Regions from separate parts of the Streptomyces sp. MST-110588 genome, predicted to be linked through region 1. Evidence: riboswitches for the same ligand, from Rfam matches in the RefSeq annotation. Region 1 holds a riboswitch; each other region holds the start of a gene.

Region 1 (2,261 bases):
GCGCTGCGGGGAGAAGGGGCGGGCCTCCTCCGGGAGCCGCCCGCTGACCAGCACCTCGGCCATCACATCACCCGTGACGGGGGTCAGCAGGACGCCGTTGCGGTAGTGCCCCGTGGCGGCCAGGAGGCCGGGCAGCGCGGTCGGGCCCAGGAGGGGCGCGTTGTCGGGGGAGCCGGGGCGCAGCCCGGCGCGGACCTCCACCAGCGGAAGTTCGGTGATGCCGGGCACCAGTTCGTGGGCGTCCCGCAGCAGCTCGTACACGCCGCCCGCGGTGACCGTGGTGTCCCAGCCCAGCTCCTCGCTGGTGGCGCCCACCACCAGCTCGCCGTTCTCCCGCGGCACCAGGTAGAGGTGGCCGCCGCGCACCACGGCCCGTACGGTGCGGGACAGGAAGGGCGCGGCCCCCCGGGGAGGGGCCGGCATCCGCAGCCGCAGCACCTGGCCCTTGACCGGGCGGACCGGCGGCAGCACTTCCGGCGGCACCCCGGCCAGCCGCCCGCTGTCGCTGCCCGCGGCGAGCACGGTCTGCCCCGCCTGAAGGCGGTCGCCGTCGGCCGTCTCGACGCCGGTCGCCCGGCCGCCGCCGACCGTCAGCCGTACCGCGGAGGTGCGGTGGAAGACGACGCCGGCGCGTTCGCAGGCCGTGTACAGCGCGGCGGTCAGTTGGCGCGGATCGACCTGGTGATCGCCGTCCACGCGCAGTCCGCCGCGTACGCCCGGCGCCAGCATCGGCTCCAGACGGCGGCACTCGCGCCCGGTCAGCCACTGCGCGTCCAGCCCCGAGCGGCATTGGAAGGCGTGGAGTTCGCGCAGGTGGGCGCGGTCGTCGGCGTCCAGGGCGACGGCGAGCGTGCCGCACCGGCGGTAGCCGGTCGGCCGGCCGGCGGCCTCCTCCAGTTCGGCGGTGAAGCCGGGGTAGCGCCGCGCCGAGGCCAGGTTGAGGCCGAGCAGGGTCTGCTCGCCGTAGTGGAGCTCGGTGACGGCGGCCAGCATGCCGGCCGCGACCTGGGCCGCGCCGCCGCCGGGCGCCGGGTCCACGACGGCGGTGCGCAGCCCGCGCCCGGCCGCCCGCCAGGCGGTGACCAGGCCGATCACACCGCCGCCGATGACCAGGACGTCCGGGTGCCGCCCGCCTGTCCCCGAAGGCGGACCAGTCGGACCAGGTGGACCAGTCGGCACAGGCGTGCCAGTCGGAACAGGCGGTACGGGCGATGGCTTCTCGGGCGTTTCGGATGGATGCGACGGATGCGATGGATGCATGGGCGTCCAGCCCCTCCCTTCGCCGGCATGACCCGGATCAGGTTCGTACGGTCGGAGGCCGCAGCAGCCTCCCTCTCAGCCCGGTGCGTCAGGGCTCCCGCGAGTGCGTGTGCTGGTAACCCTAGTACGGGCCCACGACGCCCCGTAAGGGAGCACCGAGCGTCCCATGAGGGGGCGCCGGGCGGTCCTTGAGGGGGCGCCGGGCGGTCTTCGAGGGGGCGCCGAGCGGCCCATGAGGGAGTGCCCGGCAGCGCGTAAAGGAGAGCCGGGCGGCGCGTAAGGGAGCGCCGAGGGCTTCCGGGAGAGCGCCGGACGGCCCGCGAGCACCGGCCGCGCGCCCCCACGGCAGGCTCCCGCCCCCGCCCCTACCCCGGTCACCGGCCGGTGACTCTGTGTCCGAGATCTCCTCGCGCGGTGCTGCGGGAGCCCGGTCCCGCCGTCCTACAGTGATCGGGTGAGTGAGCAGAGCACCCTTGCGCGGACCCCTGACCGCACGCGTCGCGTCGTGATCGTCGGCGCGGGGATGGCGGGCGTGCAGACCGCCGTGGCCCTGCGCGAACAGGGCTGGCACGGCGTGATCACGCTGGTCGGGGCCGAACCCCACCAGCCGTACGACCGCCCGCCGCTCTCCAAGGCGGTACTGCTCGGCAAGGCGGACGGGTCCGCCTTCGACGTGGACTTCCAGGCGCTGGGCATCGACCTGGAGCTCGGCCGGTACGTCACCGGGCTCGCGGCCGGCGCCCGGGTCGTGGAGACCGACACCGGCCCCGTCCCGTACGACCATCTGGTCATCGCCACCGGCGCCGAGCCGGTCCCGCTGCCCGGCAGCGCGGGGGTGCCCGGCGTCCATCTGCTGCGCACCCTGGACGACGCCGAGGGGCTGCGGCCCGTCCTGGCCCGGCAGCGCTCGGTCGTGGTCGTCGGGGCCGGCTGGATCGGCGCGGAGTTCGCGACCGCCGCGCGTGAGGCGGGCTGCCCGGTCACCGTCGTGGAGGCCGCCG
Region 2 (2,261 bases), 4.2 Mb from region 1:
CGTCCGTACGCGCGGGGTTGACGAACATCTTCAGCGGCACGTCCTCCTGGAACTTCTTGCTCAGCAGGAAGTCCAGCAGCGCCTTGCCGCCCTTCTCGTTCTTCGCGCCCTTGAGCAGGCCCGCGAATTCCACCTGCCGGAAGCACGTCCCGGCCGCGACCCCGGTCGGCGCCTGCTCGGGCCGGGGCTTCTTGTCCAGCACCTCGGAGGGCGGGCTGGAGGCGTACGACACCACCAGGGGCTTGTCGCCCTTGCCCTTCCCCGCCGCCGTGCCCGAGAAACGCTCGGTGTACGCCTGCTCCCAGCCGTCGACGACCTCGACACCGTTGGCCTTGAGCTTCTTCCAGTAGTCCTGCCACTTGCCCTCGCCGTAGGCGGCGATGGTGCCGAGCTGGAAGGCCAGTCCGGGCGAGGAGGTGGCGGAGTTCTCGGTGACCAGCAGGTTCTTGTACTCGGGCTTGATCAGGTCCTCGAAGGTCTTCGGCGGCGCGATCTTGTGCCGGGTGAAGTAGGCGCGGTCGTAGTTGACGCAGACGTCACCGTAGTCGACCGGAGTGACCCTCTTGTGCGCCGCGTCCAGTTGCAGCTCCTGGGGAACGTTCTCCAGGCCCTTGGCCTTGTAGGGGCTGAAGATGTCCTCCTTCAGGCCACGCGAGAGCAGGATGTTGTCGATCCCGAAGAACACATCGCCCTGCGGGTTCGCCTTGGAGAGGATCGCCTGGTTGACGGCCTTGCCGGCGTCCCCGCCCTTGAGCTCGCGGACCTTGTACCCGGTCTGCCGGGTGAACTCCTCCAGGACGGATTGGGAGACGTTGAAGGAGTCATGGCTGACGAGGGTGACGGTCTTGGCGTCCGTACCGCCGCCGTCACCGCTGGAACCGCCGCATGCGGTGAGCATGGCCATGCCGAGTGCCGCGGCGAGCGCGGTGGCGGCGATCCTGCTGGTGGTGGTCACTGATTCCTCCTGGCTGGCCAGGAAGAGACGCGGCCCCGCGCCGGGCCCGTACTGCGATGGTCGGCGTACGGGCCCCGCACGGGGCGCAACAGCATGAGTGATGACCGAACTTCCTACCCGGAATGACCCGGGCGAGGTTCAAGGGTCTGCGGCCGTCGTGCTCGGTGACGAGCGGTTGCCGCACTCTCAGCGCTGTGGCGCTCCCCTGTCGGAATGTGCATTCGTTCGATCACACGGTACCAGCGCGGAGCGTCAGCGCTCGGAGGCCGCGAGCTGGCCGCAGGCACCATCGATCTCCTGGCCACGGGTGTCCCGTACCGTCACCGGCACGCCGTGCGACTCGATGGCCTTCACGAACGCCTTCTCGTCCTCGGGCCGCGAAGCCGTCCACTTCGAGCCCGGGGTCGGGTTCAGCGGGATGAGGTTGACATGGACGCGCTTGCCCTTGAGCAGCCGGCCCAGCAGGTCACCGCGCCACGCCTGATCGTTGATGTCCCGGATCAGCGCGTACTCGATGGAGATCCGGCGGCCGGACTTCTCCGCGTACCCCCACGCCGCGTCCAGGACCTCGCGCACCTTCCAGCGCGTGTTGACCGGTACGAGCGTGTCGCGCAGCTCGTCGTCGGGGGCGTGCAGCGACACCGCGAGCCGGCACTTGAAGCCCTCGTCCGCGAACCGCAGCATCGCCGGGACCAGACCGACCGTCGAGACGGTGATGCCGCGCTGGGAGAGACCCAGCCCGTCCGGCTCGGGATCGGTGAGCCGACGGATCGCGCCCACGACCCGCTTGTAGTTCGCCAGCGGCTCGCCCATGCCCATGAAGACGATGTTGGACAGTCGCGCCGGTCCGCCCGGTACCTCCCCGTCCCGCAGCGCCCGCATGCCGTCGACAATCTGATGAACGATCTCGGCGGTCGAGAGGTTACGGTCCAGCCCCGCCTGACCGGTCGCGCAGAACGGGCAGTTCATACCGCATCCGGCCTGCGAGCTGATGCACATCGTCACCCGGTCCGGGTAGCGCATCAGCACGGACTCCACGAGCGTGCCGTCGTGCAGCTTCCACAGCGTCTTACGGGTGGTGTCGTCGTCGCACGAGATGTGCCGCACCACACTCATCAGGTCCGGCAGCAGCTCCGCCGCCAGCTTCTCGCGCGCCGCGGCCGGGATGTCGGTCCACTGCGCCGGGTCGTGCGCGTAGCGGGCGAAGTAGTGCTGCGACAGTTGCTTGGCGCGGAAGGGCTTCTCACCGATCGCGGCCACCGCTTCACGGCGCTCGGCGGGGGCGAGATCGGCAAGGTGCCGCGGG
Region 3 (2,261 bases), 2.4 Mb from region 1:
CGATGAACCACGAGCCGAGCAGGCCGATCAGCAGCAGCGAGGCGAGGGTGCCCAGGACCGCCACGGACGTACGGGCCGTCAGCCCATGGCACATATAGAGCGCGATGAGCATGATCGCGCTGCCGCCGACCACCGCCACCGCCAGCGGATCGGACCCCTGGAGGATGGCCGGGAGGATGAACAGCGTCAGTACGCCGAAGCCGGTGACCAGCGCCACCAGCGCCAGTACGCCGCGCAGCCGGCCGACGACGACCACCGCGCCGGCGAAGATCGAGGCAAGCACCCACATGGGTGGTGTCCGGTCCACGTCGGTGACGGAGTACTGGAGGTCCCGGGGGGCTTTGGGGGAGTAGGCGACCACCACGCGCTGCCCGGCCGTGTAGCGGCGGGTGGCGTCGGGCGTCACCACCGTCTGAAAGGTGCGGCCCTTGTCCCGGCCGGTGGTGACCTCGACCGTGGCCCGCTCGCAGGGGCTGCTCCCCGGCGTGGCGCCCGCTCCGGGCCCCGGCCCCGGCCCCACCTGCGGCGGCCCGTCCCCGCCGCCCCCGGACCCCGGCCCCGATCCGCTCCCGGTCCCCGGCCCCGCGTTGACGTCCGCGCAGTCGACCTTGTCCACCCGTACCACCTCCGCCTGCTCGGTGGGCTGGTCGAAGCCGACCCCGGACGGCCGGTGGCCGGGAGGCCCGCCCGGCCACAGCACGACCAGCCCGGCCACAACGGCGGCGGCGAAGGGAATCAGCACTGCTGCGATGACCTTGCGGAGGTGCCGGGACACGGGCGCGGCGGGCCCGTGTCCGTGCGCGTGTGCATGTGTGTGGGACTCGGAGCGGGTCACCGACCGATCATCGCAAGAACCGACAGGGCCCCCTGTTCACCGCGCCATACCGGCCGCTACCGTGGTGACACCTTTGCAATCGCGGGAGCTCGGAGCACCGGGCTGAGAGGGCGCTGACCCCCGTACGGAACGTCCGGCCGAAGCCGGGAACGCCGTCACGGGAACCGCTGCGTCGACCGCCGAACCTGTTACCGGGTAATGCCGGCGTAGGGAGTGGGTCTCAATGACTCTGCAGGATGCACGCACGCCTGAAAACAACGGTGCCACCGAGGCGGAACAGCCCGGCTGGCACAAGGGCTACCTCTCCGGATCGCGCCCCGACCTGCGGGTCCCGGTCCGCCGTGTGCACCTCACCAACGGCAAGGACGTGACGCTGTACGACACGTCCGGGCCGTACACCGATCCGAACATCGAGACGGACGTCCGCCGCGGTCTCGCGCCGCTGCGGGAGAACTGGATCATCGCCCGCGGGGACACCGAGGAGTACGCCGGCCGCCCCCCGCGGCCGGAGGACGACGGCCTCAAGCACACCTCGCCGCGCGGCGGCCTGCGGAACCTGGACGCCGTCTTCCCCGGCCGGCCCCGGCAGCCGCGCCGCGGCCGGGCGGGCGCCGCGGTCACCCAGCTCGCCTACGCGCGGCGCGGCGAGATCACCGCGGAGATGGAGTACGTCGCCCTCCGCGAGAACGTGACACCGGAGTTCGTACGCGAGGAGATCGCGGCCGGCCGGGCCGTACTGCCCGCCAACGTCAACCACCCGGAGATCGAGCCGATGATCATCGGCAAGAACTTCCTGGTGAAGGTCAACGCCAACATCGGGAACTCCGCGGTCACCTCCTCCATCGAGGAGGAGGTCGAGAAGATGACCTGGGCGACCCGCTGGGGCGCCGACACGGTCATGGACCTGTCCACCGGCCGCAACATCCACACCACCCGCGAGTGGGTGCTGCGCAACTCCCCCGTCCCGATCGGCACCGTCCCCCTCTACCAGGCCCTGGAGAAGGTCGACGGCAAGGCCGAGGAGCTGACCTGGGAGATCTACAAGGACACCGTCATCGAGCAGGCCGAGCAGGGCGTGGACTACATGACCGTCCACGCGGGCGTACTGCTGCGGTACGTTCCGCTCACCGCCCGCCGCAAGACCGGCATCGTCTCGCGCGGCGGCTCGATCATGGCCGCCTGGTGCCTGGCGCACCACAAGGAGTCCTTCCTCTACACCCACTTCGAGGAGCTGTGCGAGATCCTGGCGTCCTACGACGTCACGTACTCCCTCGGTGACGGGCTGCGCCCCGGGTCCATCGCGGACGCCAACGACGAGGCGCAGTTCGCGGAGCTGCGTACCCTCGGCGAGCTGAACACCGTCGCCAAGCGGCACGGCGTGCAGACGATGATCGAGGGTCCGGGACACGTCCCGATGCACAAGATC

Evidence for each region. Region 1 has a riboswitch for thiamine pyrophosphate ahead of thiO (glycine oxidase ThiO). Riboswitches for the same ligand answer to the same signal wherever they lie in the genome.
Region 2: it holds a riboswitch for thiamine pyrophosphate, as region 1 does, so the genes downstream of both, KGS77_RS09000 (thiamine ABC transporter substrate-binding protein) here and thiO (glycine oxidase ThiO) in region 1, are expected to answer to the same signal.
Region 3: it holds a riboswitch for thiamine pyrophosphate, as region 1 does, so the genes downstream of both, thiC (phosphomethylpyrimidine synthase ThiC) here and thiO (glycine oxidase ThiO) in region 1, are expected to answer to the same signal.

What each region holds. Positions count from the first base shown of each region.
Region 1 is NZ_CP074380.1:6,263,464-6,265,724, forward strand. It holds gene thiO (glycine oxidase ThiO) at 1-1,113, opposite strand, end outside; TPP riboswitch at 1,258-1,371, opposite strand; gene KGS77_RS27520 (FAD-dependent oxidoreductase) at 1,715-2,261, shown strand, end outside.
Region 2 is NZ_CP074380.1:2,076,164-2,078,424, forward strand. It holds gene KGS77_RS09000 (thiamine ABC transporter substrate-binding protein) at 1-955, opposite strand, end outside; TPP riboswitch at 1,048-1,172, opposite strand; gene rlmN (23S rRNA (adenine(2503)-C(2))-methyltransferase RlmN) at 1,208-2,261, opposite strand, start outside.
Region 3 is NZ_CP074380.1:3,818,646-3,820,906, reverse strand. It holds gene KGS77_RS16755 (YibE/F family protein) at 1-835, opposite strand, end outside; TPP riboswitch at 907-1,065, shown strand; gene thiC (phosphomethylpyrimidine synthase ThiC) at 1,059-2,261, shown strand, end outside.